3 regions of the Saccharopolyspora sp. NPDC002376 genome follow, and region 1 is predicted to be linked to each of the others. Evidence: riboswitches for the same ligand, from Rfam matches in the RefSeq annotation. Region 1 holds a riboswitch; each other region holds the start of a gene.

Evidence for each region. Region 1 has a riboswitch for cobalamin ahead of ACWCO2_RS27470 (ribonucleoside-diphosphate reductase subunit alpha). Riboswitches for the same ligand answer to the same signal wherever they lie in the genome.
Region 2: another riboswitch for cobalamin. It lies ahead of cobN (cobaltochelatase subunit CobN); the one in region 1 lies ahead of ACWCO2_RS27470 (ribonucleoside-diphosphate reductase subunit alpha).
Region 3: another riboswitch for cobalamin. It lies ahead of metE (5-methyltetrahydropteroyltriglutamate--homocysteine S-methyltransferase); the one in region 1 lies ahead of ACWCO2_RS27470 (ribonucleoside-diphosphate reductase subunit alpha).

What each region holds. Positions count from the first base shown of each region.
Region 1 is NZ_JBSFBZ010000050.1:2,804-7,818, reverse strand. Features, by position in the region: gene ACWCO2_RS27490 (alpha-ketoglutarate-dependent dioxygenase AlkB family protein) at 1-605, opposite strand, end outside; gene ACWCO2_RS27485 (ABC transporter substrate-binding protein) at 741-1,679, shown strand; gene ACWCO2_RS27480 (glycoside hydrolase family 3 protein) at 1,928-2,950, opposite strand; gene ACWCO2_RS27475 (glycoside hydrolase family 3 N-terminal domain-containing protein) at 2,874-3,347, opposite strand; cobalamin riboswitch at 3,453-3,667, shown strand; gene ACWCO2_RS27470 (ribonucleoside-diphosphate reductase subunit alpha) at 3,782-5,015, shown strand, end outside.
Region 2 is NZ_JBSFBZ010000011.1:121,709-126,723, reverse strand. Features, by position in the region: gene cobN (cobaltochelatase subunit CobN) at 114-3,725, opposite strand; cobalamin riboswitch at 3,824-4,004, opposite strand; gene ACWCO2_RS10965 (precorrin-3B synthase) at 4,148-5,015, shown strand, end outside.
Region 3 is NZ_JBSFBZ010000003.1:58,207-63,221, reverse strand. Features, by position in the region: gene ACWCO2_RS03260 (amidohydrolase) at 1-376, shown strand, start outside; gene metE (5-methyltetrahydropteroyltriglutamate--homocysteine S-methyltransferase) at 441-2,720, opposite strand; cobalamin riboswitch at 2,841-3,060, opposite strand; gene ACWCO2_RS03250 (ABC transporter ATP-binding protein) at 3,233-4,177, shown strand; gene ACWCO2_RS03245 (ABC transporter permease) at 4,174-5,010, shown strand.

The DNA.
Region 1 (5,015 bases):
TTCAGGCGGCCTTTTTTCATTCCTGTTTCTGGGGTTTTTGCTGGGGTTGTTCTTAGGACTCCGTGGTAGGCCAGGCGGGTTGGGCCTCCGAAGACGAAGAGGTCACCTGAGGACAGGGTGATGTCCTTGTACGGTTTGTTCCTGTTCTTCGTGTTTCCGAAGCGGAAAAGGCAGTCGTCTCCGAGGCTCAGGGAGACCACCGGGGCGTTGCTGTGCTCGTCCTTGTCCTGGTGCATGCCCATCTTGGCCGTCTCGTCGTAGAAGTTGATCAGGGCTGTGTCCGGGGTGTAGTCGGTGTCCGGTTGGTCGTAGACGTCCGCTACTGCCCTGCGGCCCAGGTCTGCTAGCCAGGCTGGGAAGGGGGTTACCGGGGAACCGTCGTCCGTTGTCTTCGAGTAGCGGTACGGGGTCCAGTGCCAGCCGAGGCAGACCGTTCGGACCGACATCACTCCGCCGCTGGGGAGCTTCGGTGAACGCATTCCTGCCCTCGCCCACTCTCGGCAGGCTTGCACCAGGTCGCGTTGTTCTTCCAGGGTCAACCAGTCCGGGATGTGGACTGCTCCTGGGGCGATCTCCGCTCGGGTGCGCGGAATCAGCGAATCCATCGGCGCTCCTGTTCGCTCATGACTCGATACTGGCAGTTCTCGCTGGTCGTGAGGACCGTCTCAGCACTGGATCACGCAGGTTAATCAGGTTAGGCTCACCGAACTTCGACATCTAGTGAACAGGTAGGAAGCACCATGCACCGTCCTCGTCGACTGCTCGCGGCGATCATCGCCGTGCTCGCTCTCGGCAGCGTCACAGCGTGCGGCACGCCTGCACCCGACCAGCCCGCACCGGACGGCGAGGGGCGCGTCGTCACGCACGCGATGGGGCAGACGACGATCGTCGGCACCCCGCAGCGGGTCGTCGTGCTCGACACAGGCGAACTCGACGCGACGCTGGCGCTGGGCGTCAAGCCCGTCGGCACCGTGCTGCCCGACGCCAACAAGTCCCTGCAGCCCTACCTGGCCGACAAGGCCGGCGACATCGAGATCGTCGGCACCATCGGCTCCCCCAACCTGGAGAAGATCGCCGCGCTCAAGCCGGACCTGATCCTGTCCAGCAAGGTCCGCGACGAGGAGAACTACGAGGCGCTGAGCAAGATCGCGCCGACGGTGTTCGCCGAAACCGTCGGCAAGACCTGGAAGGAGAACTTCCTGCTCGACGCAGACGCGCTGGGCAAGAAGGCCGAGGCGCAGCAGATCCTCGACAGCTACCAGCAGCGCGCCGCCGAGATCGGCAAGCAGGTCGGCGACCCGGCCGCGCAGCGGATCAGCATGCTGCGGTTCATTCCCGGCGACATCCGGATCTACGACAAGGGCTCGTTCATCGGCACGATCCTCGCCGACACCGGTTTCAGCCGCCCGGCCAATCAGGAGATCGACCAGACCCACACCAAGATCAGCCGCGAGCAGATCTCCCAGGCCGACGGCGACCGGCTGTTCTACGCGGCCTACGGCGACAGCGCCAAGCAGCAGATGAACGACGTGGTCAACTCGGTGCAGTGGACGACCCTCGGCGCGGTGCGCGAGGGCAAGGCCGTCGAGGTCCCCGACGACACCTGGTTCCTCGGCCTCGGCCCCATCGCGGCCAACCTGGTCCTCGACGACCTCCAGAAGTACCTCACCCAGCACTGACCCCCACCGCGCCCGGGTCCACCTGTCCCGACACACCCGGGCGCGGTGGGAGGTAGGCGATTTCAATGGAAATCGGACGTCTGATTTCCATTGAGGTTTTTCCAGGCTCGTTTTGCGTGGCGGTGCGGGTGCCGGTTGCGGGGGTGGGCTATGCGCCTGCAGCGCATGCGACCCTCGACGCGCGGCGCCGTCGTGCTTCGCGGTCACAGGCCAGACAGGATGAAAAGGCTCATTGGAATCGCGGCGGATCAGCGCGGAGCGATCAGGCGGAGGTCTGCGACGCTGCTTCCGATGCGGAGCTCGTCGAAGCCCGGTTCGACGTCCACGTTCACCGTGACCTCGGTTCCTGCGTCGGCCTCGACGACGGCGAAACCCGCGAGGCGCAGCGGATCCGCGGCATAGACCTGGACGACTTCGCGACCGGCCCGGTCACCGGTGTTGCGGAGCTTCACCCGCACCACGTTGTCGTCGACCGCAGCTTCCAGATACTCCCACGTGGTGTAGCCGAGCCCGTATCCGAAGTGGAACGCCGGCGTCGCACCGCGATCCAGGTAGGCGCGGTAACCGACTGAATTTCCCTCGTCGTAGCGGAGTTCGCCGTCCACCGGCTGCACCGCGGGAAGCGGCACCGGGACGTCGGCCAGCGCCGCCGGGAAGGTGGTCGGCAACCGACCGCCCGGCTCCGCTCGCCCCAGCAGGACGTCTGCGAGCGCGTCGCCGTACTCCTGGCTCCCGAACCACGTCCACAGCACCGCCGGAACTTCGCCACTCCACGGCATGAGCACCGGCGCTCCGGCGTTGACCACCACCACGGTGTTCGGGTTCACCGCCAGCACCTCGCGGACCAGTTCGTCCTGCGCGCCCGGCAGATCCAGCGAACTCCGGTCCCGTCCCTCGGTCTCGACCTCGTCGTTGGTGCCGACCACCACCACCGCGACATCGGCGCCTCGGGCGACCGCGAGCGCCGCGGCGAGCTCGCTCGCGTCGTCCCACTCCCGCGCCCGGTGGCCGAGCTCGACCGAAACCAGGCCCGCGGTGTTCTCCGGGGTGAAGTCCACGGTCAACGCCATCTGCCCCGACGAATCCAGGTCCGAATCCACCAGCACGACGTTGAACCGCTGCTCCGGCGGTTCCAGCAGGTCCGCCAGCAGGTCGTCGACATCCGCCGTGCGCGCCACGTCCGCCGCCAGCACCTCACGGCCCGAGACCTCGGCCCGGAAGTGCCCGGTGCCGTTCACCCCGAACACGTGCTCGCCGAGTTCCGCGCTCACATTCGCCCGCAACCGCAACGACTTCGCCCCATGCGGCAACCCGGACATTCTCGAAGTGCCTGCCGCCGAACGGACTCCGGTGCACGTTCACCGTCGGCGCCAGCACCACGTGCGCACCCCGGCGACGCGCCTCGTCGCCGAACAGCTCCCCCGCCGCCCGGGCCGCTGTCCGGTCCCAAGTGGCCCCCATCGCGGACGCCACCGGCAGCAGCAGCGACGTGTCGCTCTCGTCCCACTCCGTTCCGCGCACCCCGTTCGGACCGTCGGAGAGCACCATCGAGCGCAGTCCGACCTTCGGCATAGGATGCGACGTCCAGAAGCTGGCGCCGGTCAGCAGCCGGGCTTTCTCCGCCGTGGTCAGCTCCTCCAGCAACGACCACAGCTGCGCCTCGTCCACGGGCAACCCCTTTCGGCAGGCTCCGGTCGCAAGTTTCTGCCACCCGGCCGGGGAGCACAACACGCCGATATCTGCCCATTCACATCAGCCCCAAACCCAACATGTAGTGTGTCGCTCGCTGGTGGTTCACCGGAGCGATCTGGTGAGGCAAGAGGGAACCCGGTGCGAATCCGGGACTGCCCCGCAGCGGTGAACGGGAACGACCGTCGTGACCTGACCGCCCATTCCGGGCGGCGGTAGAGCACTGGGCCAACGCCTGGGAAGCCACGACCAGTAGGCCGCCCGTGAGTCCGAAGACCTGCCACCGGTGCACGCGACAAGGCGTGCTGTCCGGGGCCTCGAGGGCGGGTCCGCGTGGACGATCGGCGGCGCTCGTCGCCTTGGTCTTCTCGCGCGCGCTCGTGGTCCGCAGAGCTCGCGAGGGGAGAGAGCCAGTGACGGCCACACTCAACGACTGGACCGAGGTGTCCACCACGGTCCACCAGGCATGCGCCGGATTGTCCGGCGTGTCCGCTGAAGCCGTGCTCGACGAGGTGCGGCGCACCGGCTACGCGGGGATCAGCGACGACGAGCTCTCGCTGGCCCAGATCATGGCTGCCCGCACCCTGATCGAGACCGAACCGAACTACTCGCAGGTCACCGCCCGCCTGCTGCTGAACCGGATGCGCCGCGAAGCGCTGGAGTTCCTCGGCGTGGAGCCGGACTCGGACTACGCCGAGCACTTCGCCGAATACGTGCGCCGGGGGGTGGTGCTCGAGCAGCTGGACCCGGAGCTGGCGAACTTCGACCTTGACCGCCTGGGCCGCGCGCTGAAGCCCGAACGCGACCTGGAGTTCGGCTTCCTGGGTCTGCAGACCCTCTACGACCGGTACTTCCTGCACGAGGGCGGCGTGCGCTTCGAGCTGCCGCAGGCCTTCTTCATGCGGGTGGCGATGGGCCTGGCGCTGCGCGAGGACGACCGCGAAGCCCGCGCGATCGAGTTCTACCAGCTGCTGTCGTCGTTCGACTTCATGTGCTCGACGCCGACGCTGTTCAACGCCGGCACCACCCGCCCCCAGCTGTCCTCGTGCTTCCTGACCACTGTGGACGACGACCTGTCCGGCATCTTCCACTCGATCAGCAACAACGCGCTGCTGTCGAAGTACGCCGGCGGCCTCGGCAATGATTGGACGCCGGTGCGCGGCATCGGCGCGCACATCAAGGGCACCAACGGCAAGTCGCAGGGCGTGGTGCCGTTCCTGAAGATCGCCAACGACACGGCGGTGGCGGTCAACCAGGGCGGTAAGCGCAAGGGCGCGGTCTGCGCCTACCTGGAGACCTGGCACATCGACGTCGAGGAATTCCTCGACCTGCGCAAGAACACCGGCGACGACCGGCGCCGCACCCACGACATGAACACGGCGAACTGGGTGCCCGACGAATTCCTGCGCCGGGTCGAGGCCGACGAGCAGTGGACGCTGTTCTCCCCCGACGAGACGCCGGACCTGCACGACCTCTACGGCACGGCGTTCGCCGAGCGCTACCGCGCCTACGAGCAGGCCGCCGATCGCGGTGAGATCGCGGTGTTCAAGCGGGTCCGCGCGGTCGAGCTGTGGCGGCGGATGCTGACGATGCTGTTCGAGACCGGGCACCCGTGGATCACCTTCAAGGACCCGTGCAACCTGCGGT
Region 2 (5,015 bases), on a different contig from region 1:
GTTTTAGGCAAAACTGACGCTTCGCGCGACGCGCCGATATGGATCCGGGGCGTAGCGGGGAATCTGAAGATCGCGCTGCACGACGCCCTGAGGTGTCGTGCAGCGCGCGGGGTTCAGCGCTGCGGACCGTCTTCCAGGTCGCCTTCGGTCTGCAGGTAGACCTCTTGCAGGGCCTGCAAGGTGTCGGGGTTCGGCTCCTGCCACATCTCGCGGTTGGCCGCTTCCAGCAGCCGCTCGGTGATGCCGTGCAGCGCCCACGGGTTGGACTCGCTGAGGAACTGCTGGTTCTGCTCGTCCAGCACGTAGGTCTCGGCGAGTTTCTCGTACATCCAGTCCGCCACGACACCGGTGGTCGCGTCGTAGCCGAACAGGTAGTCCACAGTGGCCGCGAGCTCGAACGCGCCCTTGTAGCCGTGCCGGCGCATCGCCGCGAGCCAACGGGGATTCACCACGCGAGCGCGGAAAACCCGCGAGGTCTCCTCGGTCAGCGACCGGGTGCGGATCGAGTCCGGGCGGGTGCTGTCGCCGATGTAGGCCGCCGGTGCCTTGCCGGTCAGCGCGCGGACCGTGGCGATCATGCCGCCGTGGTACTGGAAGTAGTCGTCGGAGTCGGCGATGTCGTGCTCGCGGGTGTCGGTGTTCTTCGCCGCCACCGAGATCCGCTTGTACGCGCTCTCCATGTCGACGCGCGCCGGTTCACCGTCCAGCTCGCGCCCGTAGGCGAAACCGCCCCACACCGCGTACACCTCGGCCAGGTCGGCGTCGTCGCGCCAGTTCCGGCTGTCGATGAGCGGCAGGATCCCGGCGCCGTACGCACCCGGCTTGGAGCCGAAGATCCGCATGGTGGCGCGACGTTCGTCGCCGTGCTCGGCGAGATCGGCCTGCGCGTGCGCGCGCACGAAGTTCTGCTCGGCCGGCTCGTCGAGGGCCGCGACCAGGCGCACCGCGTCGTCGAGCAGGGCGACCACATGCGGGAAGGCGTCCCGGAAGAATCCGCTGATCCGGACCGTGACGTCGATGCGCGGGCGCCCCAGTTCGTCGAGCGGGATCACCTCCAGCCCGTTGACGCGGCGCGACGCCTCGTCCCAGGTCGGCCGGACGCCGAGCAGCGCCAGCACCTCGGCGATGTCGTCACCGGAGGTGCGCATCGCGCTGGTGCCCCACACCGACAGGCCGACCGAGCGCGGCCATTCACCGGTGTCGGCGCGGTAGCGGTCGAGCAGGGATTCCGCGATGGCCCAACCGGTTTCCCACGCGAGCCGGCTCGGCACGGCCTTGGGGTCGACCGAGTAGAAGTTGCGGCCGGTGGGCAGCACGTTGACCAGCCCGCGCAGCGGCGATCCGCTGGGACCGGCGGGAACGTAGCCGCCTTCGAGGGCGTGCAGTGTCGCGGTCATCTCGTCGGTCGTCGCCGCGAGCCGCGGCACCACCTCGTTCGCGGCGAACTCCAGCACCTGCACGACCGCGTCGTTGGTCTCGCCGAGGACCTCCCGGCAAACCTCCGCCGCAGCAACGGTTTTCCAACCGCGGTCCTCCATGCCCTGGACCAGGGCGTGCGCGCGGGTTTCGACGTCGTCGACCTGTTCGCGGGCCGCGCTGCCGTCCTCGGTGAGTCCGAGCGCTTCGCGAAGTCCGGGCAGCGCGGCGCTCTGCCCGCTCCACATCTGGCGGGCCCGCAGCATCGCGAGCACGAGGTTGACCCGGGCCTCGCCGGTCGGGGCGTCGCCGAGCACGTGCAGGCCGTCGCGGATCTGGGCGTCCTTGACCTCGCACAGCCAGCCGTCGACGTGCAGCAGCATGTCGTCGAACTCCGCGTCGTGCGGCCTTTCGTCCAGGCCGAGGTCGTGGTCGAGCTTGGCGGCCTGCATCAGCGTCCAGATCTGGCTGCGGATGGCGGGCAGCTTCGCCGGGTCCATCGCGGAGATGTTGGCGTGCTCGTCGAGCAGCTGCTCCAGCCGCGCGATGTCGCCGTAGCTCTCCGCGCGGGCCATCGGCGGCACCAGGTGGTCGACGAGGGTGGCGTGCACGCGGCGCTTGGCTTGCGTGCCCTCGCCGGGGTCGTTGACCAGGAACGGGTAGATCAGCGGCAGGTCGGCCAGCGCAGCGTCGGGGGAGCAGGAGGCGGACATGCCGGCGGTCTTGCCAGGCAGCCACTCGAGGTTGCCGTGCTTGCCCAGGTGCACCATCGCGTGCGCGCCGAACTCGTCGATCAGCCAGCGGTAGGCGGCCAGGTAGTGGTGGCTCGGCGGCAGGTCCGGGTCGTGGTAGATCGCGATCGGGTTCTCCCCGAAACCACGCGGCGGCTGCACCATCAGCACGACGTTGCCCGCGCGGACGGCGGCGAGCACGATCTCGCCGTCCGGGTCCTGGGAGCGGTCGACGAACAGCTCGCCGGGCGGCACTCCCCAGTGCTGCTCGATCTCGCCGCGCAGGTCCTCGGGCAACGTCGCGAACCACTCCGCGTACCGGCGCGCGGGAATGCGGACCGGGTTGCCGCTCAACTGCTCTTCGGACAGCCAGTCGCGGTCCTGGCCACCAGCGGCGATGAGCGCGTGGATCAGCGAATCGCCGTCCTGGTCGGCGACACCGGGCAGTGCGTCCGGACCGTCCGCCGGGCCGATGTCGTAGCCCTGGTCGCGCAGCTCCCGCAGCAGGCGGACCGCGCTGACCGGGGTGTCCAGGCCGACCGCGTTGCCGATCCGGGAGTGCTTGGTCGGGTAGGCCGACAGCATCAGCGCCAGGCGCTTGTCCTGCGGCGGGATGTGCCGCAGCGCGGCGTGGCGGACCGCGATGCCGGCGACGCGGGCCGCCCGTTCAGGATCGGCGACGTAGACCGGCAGGCCTTCGGCGTCGTTCTCCTTGAACGAGAACGGAACCGTGATCAAGCGGCCGTCGAACTCGGGCACTGCCACCTGCGTGGCCATGTCCAGCGGCGACAGGCCTTCGTCGTTCTCCTCCCACGCGGCGCGGCTGCTGGTCAGGCACAGGCCTTGCAAGATCGGGATGTCGAGTTCGGCGAGCGCGCCGACGTCCCACGCCTCGTCGTCACCACCGGCCGAAGCGGTGGCGGGCTTGGTGCCTCCGGCGGCGAGCACGGTGACGACCAGCGCGTCCGCTTTGCCCAGCTGTTCCAGCAGTTCCGGGTCGGGTGCGCGCAGCGAGGCGCAGAACAGCGGTAGGGCTTGGCCGCCGGCGTCCTCGATCGCCTCGCACAGCGCGTGCGCGAACGCGGTGTTGCCCGCCATGTGGTGCGCTCGGTAGTAGAGCACCGCGACGGTCGGGCCTTCGGTGCGCTGCGGGGTCCGTTCGAGCACGCCCCAGGACGGCGTTTCCGCCGGCGGTTCGAAGCCGTGGCCGGTGAGCAGAACCGTGTCGGAGAGGAATCGGTGCAGCTGAGCGAGGTTGTCCGGGCCGCCATGGGCGAGGTAGCGGTGCGCTTCGGCGCACACCCCGGCCGGCACCGTCGAGCACTCCATCAGCTCGGCGTCCGGGGCCTGCTCACCGCCGAGCACGACCACCGGGCGCGGTCCCGCCAGCAGCGCGTCCAGGCCCTCTTCCCAGGCCCGGCGGCCGCCGAGCAGCCGCACCACGACCAGCTCGACGTCCTCCAGCAGCGGCGGCAGGTCATCCACGCCCAGCCGGGCGGGGTTGCCGAGCCGGAAGTCGGCGTCGGCGGCACGGGCGCTGAGCAGGTCTGTGTCCGAAGTGGACAGAAGTAGGATCATGCGGATCGCTCCTCGGCTCGGCGAACGGCGTCGCTGGGCCAGGGCGCGCTTGCGCAGCGCATGACGGCACCTCTCTCGGGGTTCCTCGCCCCGGTCGGCAGGTCCAACGGCGACCGGAGTCTCCTGGCTCCCGGATCAGCGCTCGCTCCGCCTTCCCGTCCTGTTAGGACAGTGGCATCGTGGAGTCCGCTCCCCGGTGACAGTGGCGGGACCGCGCCGGATTCGCACCGACTTCCTCCGCACATCGCCGCATGATGCTGCGAACTACTTTCCGCAACGGGGTGATCCTACGTCAAGGTTCGCGAGCATGATGCGCGTCGCACCGCGTTTGGTTTGCGTCCGCAACTACCCGGGTCCGTAGTATCTGCCGCGTGTTGCGAAGAGCCAGACCTGAACGGGATGCGTGTCCTGGCGCGTTGCGGGTGCACGAGGCCGCCGACGGCGGACTGGCCCGGATCCGCGTTCCCGGCGGCGCGCTGACCCCGTCCCAGGTTCGTGCGTTGGCTGCCGTCGCGGCGTTGGGGGACGGTGGACTGGAGCTGACTTCGCGGGCGAACCTGCAGGTCCGCGGCCTGCCGCCCGGGGCGTCGCAGGAGCTCGCCGCGCGGCTGCGCGAAGCGGGGTTGTTGCCGTCGGACACGCACGAGCGAGTTCGCAACATCATCGGCTCGCCCTCCGCTGATGGGCGCGAGCTGGTGGACGTGCGAGCGGTGGCGGCCGAACTCGACGCGGCGCTCTGCGCGACTCCGGAGTTGGCCGAACTGCCTGGACGTTTCCTGTTCGCGGTCGATGACGGCAGCGGCGACGTCAGCTCGCTCGGCGCCGATGTCGCGCTGCGAGCGATGTTCGCGGACACCGTCGCGTTGCTGCTCGCCGGAATGGATTCTGGTGTACGAACGACCCCGCAGCGAGCCGTTGGAGTCGCCATCGCAGCCGCCGAAGCTTTCTTGGTGGAGAAGGCAGCGCAGGGCTGTTCGGCATGGCGATTGGCCGAACTCGACGGCGGGGCGCGACGGATCGCTGAACGACTGGGCGCCGAGGCTGTTTCCGCCGATCCGATGCCCCCGGTGCCGACCACGCATGCGCAGGTCGGGCGCGTGATTCGGCGTGACGGAACGGTTTCCGTCGTGGCGGGCGCACCACTGGGCCGTCTGACGCGAGAACAGGTGGATATCATCACCGCCGCATCCGACGCCGCGGGCGAACTGCGCCTGACACCTTGGCGGACCGCGGTCCTGCCTGGCATGCGACCGGACGAAGCCGGTCGGTGGGCGTCGGAACTCGGTGCGC
Region 3 (5,015 bases), on a different contig from region 1:
CAGCCTCGGCACCGCAGTCGCCCCGCTCGGCTGCAAGACGCACAACTGGGCGTTCGCCGCGACCACCGCGGCCCCCATGGGCCACGCGGCGCTGCTGTCCGCGTCGAAGTACCTCGCGGCACTGGCGATCGACCTGCTCACCCAGCCCGAGCGGCTGCAGGCGCTCAAGGACGAGTTCGCCGAGCGCACCAAGGACGTCGAGTGGCGCAGCATGCTGCCCGCCGACTTCGAGCCGCCGATGTACGAACCCCCGGAGTGGTTCTTGAAGCGCACCCGCCAGTCCTGGCCGCCGCGCAACATCACCTGGCCCCCGCCCCGCGTGGTCTCCCGGGAGAAGTTCTCCTCCCTCGGGCCGGACCTCGCGCCCCAGACCTGACGTGGGGGTGCTGCGGGTGGTGCCGTGAGTGGTGGGAGTACGGCACCACCCGCAACCCGCGTGGTCAGGGCAGGTCGCGGCGGACCGCTTCCGTTGCGCTGACCAGGTTCTTCAGGGCCGGCTCGACCTCCGCGTAGCCGCGGGTCTTCAGACCGCAGTCCGGGTTCACCCAGAGCCGGTCCGCCGGGACCGAGCGCAGGGCCGCCCGCAGCAGGTCGGTCACCTCCGCCGCGTCCGGCACCCGCGGGGAGTGGATGTCGTACACGCCCGGCCCGACGCCGCGGCCGAAGCCCACCTCGTTGAGGTCGTCCAGCACCTCCATCCGCGAGCGGGCGGCTTCGATGCTGGTCACGTCGGCGTCCAGCGCCACGATCGCGTCGATCACGTCGCCGAACTCCGAGTAGCACAGGTGCGTGTGGATCTGGGTGGAGTCGGCGACGCCGGAGGTCGCCAGGCGGAACGCCGACACCGCCCACTCCAGGTACGCCTCGTGCTGGGCCGCACGCAGCGGGAGGAGTTCGCGCAGCGCCGGCTCGTCCACCTGGATCACCCGGATCCCGGCCGCCTCCAGGTCCTGGACCTCGTCGCGGATGGCCATCGCGACCTGCGCGGCGGTGTCGCCCAGCGGCTGGTCGTCGCGGACGAACGACCAGGCCAGGATGGTGACCGGCCCGGTGAGCATGCCCTTGACCGGCTTCGACGTGAGCTTCTGCGCGTAGGTCGCCCACTCGACGGTCATCGGCTCCGGCCGGAACACGTCGCCGTAGAGGATCGGCGGTCGCACGCAGCGGGATCCGTAGGACTGCACCCAGCCGTTGGCGGTGCTGATGAACCCGTCCAGGTGCTCGGCGAAGTACTGCACCATGTCGTTGCGCTCGGGTTCGCCGTGCACCAGCACGTCGAGGCCGATCGCCTCCTGCAGTTCGATCACGCGCTTGATCTCGTCGCGCATCCGCTGCTGGTAACTGGCCCGGTCGATGCGTCCGCCCTGGAACGCCGCGCGCGCCTTGCGGACGTCGGTGGTCTGCGGGAACGAACCGATCGTCGTGGTCGGCAACGGCGGCAGCTGCAAGGACTTCTGCTGCGCCGCACGCCGCTTCTGGTAGTCGCCGCGCTGCGAGTGCTCCGGCCGCAGCGACTCCAGCCGCGCGCGGACGCGGTTGTTGCGCACGCGCGTCGCACCCGCCCGGTCGGCGATGGCGTCGCGTGCGGCGGAGAGCTCGTCGGCCACGACGTCCCGACCGTCCCGCAGAGCACGCCCGAGCACCACGACCTCGTGGATCTTCTGCGCGGCGAAGGCCAGCCAGGACTTGACCTGCGGATCGATGTCCTCGACCTGAACGTCGTAGGGCACGTGCAGCAGCGAGCACGACGTGCTCACGGCGACCTCACCGGCCAAGCCGAGCAGGGTGGCCGCCGTGGTGAGCGCGCGGTCGAGGTCGGTGCGCCAGATGTTGCGCCCGTCGACGAGCCCGGCGACCAGCGTCTTGTCCCGCAACCCCGGCACCCCGGACAGCGAATCCACAGTGGACGGATCGGTCACCAGGTCCACGCCGAACGCTTCAACCCGAGTTCCCGCGAGTACCCGCAGGGCCTCGCCGAAGTCGCCGAAGTACCCCGCTACCAGCAGCTTCGGCCGTGCGGACAGCCCGCCTAGCTGCCGATAGGCATCGCCGAGCGCCTTGAGCTGCTCGGGCGTGCGGTCAGCGGCGAACGCGGGCTCGTCGAGCTGCACCCACTCGACCCCGGCGCGGTGCAGCTCGCGCAGCAGTTCGGCGTAGGCCTCGAGGAGTTCAGGCAACTTGCCCAGCGGCTGGAAGGAATCCCCCGCGGCGGACTTGGCCAGCAGCAGGAAGGTCAGCGGACCGACCATCACCGGGCGCGTGGTCACCCCGGCCTCCAGCGCCTCGCGGTACTGCTCGACGGGCGTGCGGTCGGCCAACGAGAACTTCGTGCCCGGACCGATTTCCGGCACCAGGTAGTGGTAGTTGGTGTCGAACCACTTGGTCATCTCCAAAGGCGCCACCGCATCCACGCCCCGCGCCATCGCGAAGTAGGTGTCCAGCGGTCCGAGTCCGAGCTCGGTGTAGCGCTTGGGCACCGCACCGAAGGTGACGGCGGTGTCGAGAACCTGGTCGTAGTAGGAAAAAGTGTTGCTGGGCACCGAGTCCAGGCCGGCGTCGCGCAGCCGGCGCCAGGTGTCGACGCGCAGGTTCCGGGCGGTTTCGCGCAGTTCCGCCTCGCTGGAACGGCCCGCCCAGTAGCTCTCCAGGGCTCGTTTCAGCTCTCGCTTCGGGCCGATCCGGGGATACCCGAGTACGGTCGATCCGATTTTGCCGGTCAAGTCCTCACCTCGCGAGCTCGACATCAGGGGTGCCGAGGTCGTGCGGGCGTGGACCAGCGGGCAGGCAGCAGCCGCTCGTCGGTCAGGTCCTCCCACGAGACCTCGAACCGCGCCCACCGGTCAGCGGGCGCACCGGCGGCAGGTCTTCGGACTCGCGGGCGCTCTCCGAATCGGAGATTCCTATTGGCCGTCGCTTCCCAGAAGTTGGCGTCCAGTGCTCGATGACGGCGGTCGTTCCCGCTCACCGCTGCGGGGCAGTCCCGGATTCGCACCGGGTTCCCTCTTGCCTCGTCCCCTCCCGCTGCGCGGAAGCGGACGAACCACCAGCACTGCCAAGGCTATCCACCGAACCCCCGTTGGCAAGGCCCGTCCAGTATCCGGCCGCCGTCCACCGCGGCTGAAGTCGATCTCTCCGATGCTGAGATCCACGCCACACTCGATCAGCCCCGCTTCGGAGATGTAGTATCTGTACTACATATCGACGAATGTACATTACAGAAGGTACTGGGGAAATGACAGCTACCAACGACCACGCGATACCGCCATCCACCGATACGACCGTGCTCGACGTTCGCGACCTGCGGATGAGCTACGGAACGACGGACGTGCTCAAAGGCGTCGACTTCACCGCGCGCCGCGGTGAAGTCCTCGCGCTCCTGGGGCCCAACGGGGCGGGCAAGAGCACCACGATCGAGATCCTGGAAGGCTTCCGGATGCGGTCGGGCGGCGACGTCCGAGTCCTCGGCGCCGACCCGGCGCACGGCGACGAGCGCTGGCGGGCGCGGCTCGGCGTCGTGCTCCAGTCCTGGCGCGACCACGGCAAGTGGAAGGTGCGCGAACTGCTGTCACACCTGAGCAGCTACTACACGCCCTACCGCAAGCCGTGGAACACCGACGACCTCGTCGACGCGGTCGGGCTGACCGAGCACGCGGACAAGCGCATCCGGCAGCTCTCCGGTGGGCAGCGGCGCCGGCTGGACGTGGCGATCGGCATCGTCGGCCGCCCGGAACTGCTGTTCCTGGACGAACCCACGGTGGGCTTCGACCCGCAGGCCCGGCGCGAGTTCCACGACCTGGTGCACCAGCTCGCCGACGAGGACACCACCGTCCTGCTCACCACGCACGACCTGGACGAGGTGGAGAAGCTGGCCGACCGCATCTTGATCCTGGCTGGCGGCCGCATCGTCGCCGACGGTTCCGCCGACCAGCTCTCCCGGCAGGTCACCGCCGATTCCGAGATCAAGTGGTCCGTCGACGGCCAGCGGTTCGTGCACTCCGCGGCGGACGCGACCGCCTTCGTCCGCGAGCTGCTCGCGCAGCACGGCGAATCCGTAGCCGACCTCGAAGTGCGCCGGGCAACCTTGGAGGACACCTACATGGCGCTGGTGCAGGCGCACGAGTCCGGGCACGGCGAGATCGCCGCGCTGCCGTTCGCGAACGTGGAGGTGAACCGGTGAACGCCAACACCGTGCGTGTCGGGCTGCAGCGAGGGTGGATCGAGTTCCGCCAGACCTTGGCCAACCGGCAGGACCTGATGGGCTACCTGGCGCCGACCGTGATCCTGCTCGTGGTGCTGTCCTCCCAACGCAGTTCCGTCGTGAACGGCGTCGCGCTCGGGATGACGAGCGTACCCGGCGCGCTCGGCATGACCATCGCGCTCGGCGGGCTGATCAGCACGGGACAGATGCTGGTCACCGAACGCGAGGACGGCACGCTGCTGCGGGCCAAAGCCGTGCCGCACGGCATGTTCGGTTACCTGATCGGCAAGATCGTGCTGATCATCGGGATGACCTTCATCAGCATGGCGATCCTGCTGATCCCGTGCCTGGTGATGTTCGAGGGCTTCACGCTCGGCCTGGGTTCGTGGTTGGGCGTGCTCGGGCTGACGGTCCTGGGCCTGACCGCGACGATCCCGATCGGGGCGAGCCTCGGCTCGCTGTTCAACACACCGAGCAGCATGGCGCTGATGTTCCTGCCGATGATGGGACTGGTCGCGATCTCCGGGATCTTCTTCCCCATCACCGTCTTCCCGGAATGGGTGCAGTGGATCGCGCAGGTCTTCCCGATGTACTGGCTGGGCCTGGGCATGCGCTCGGCGCTGCTGCCGGACGCGGCGGTGACGGCCGAGATCGGCGAGTCCTGGCGGCACCTGGAAACTATCGGGATGCTCGGCCTGTGGGCCGTGCTCGGACTCAGCGTGGCCCCGGTGATCCTGCGGCGGATGGCGCGGCGCGAGTCCGGTTCGATCGTGGCAGCGCGGAGGGAGAAAGCCATGCAGCGCGTGCGCTGACGGCG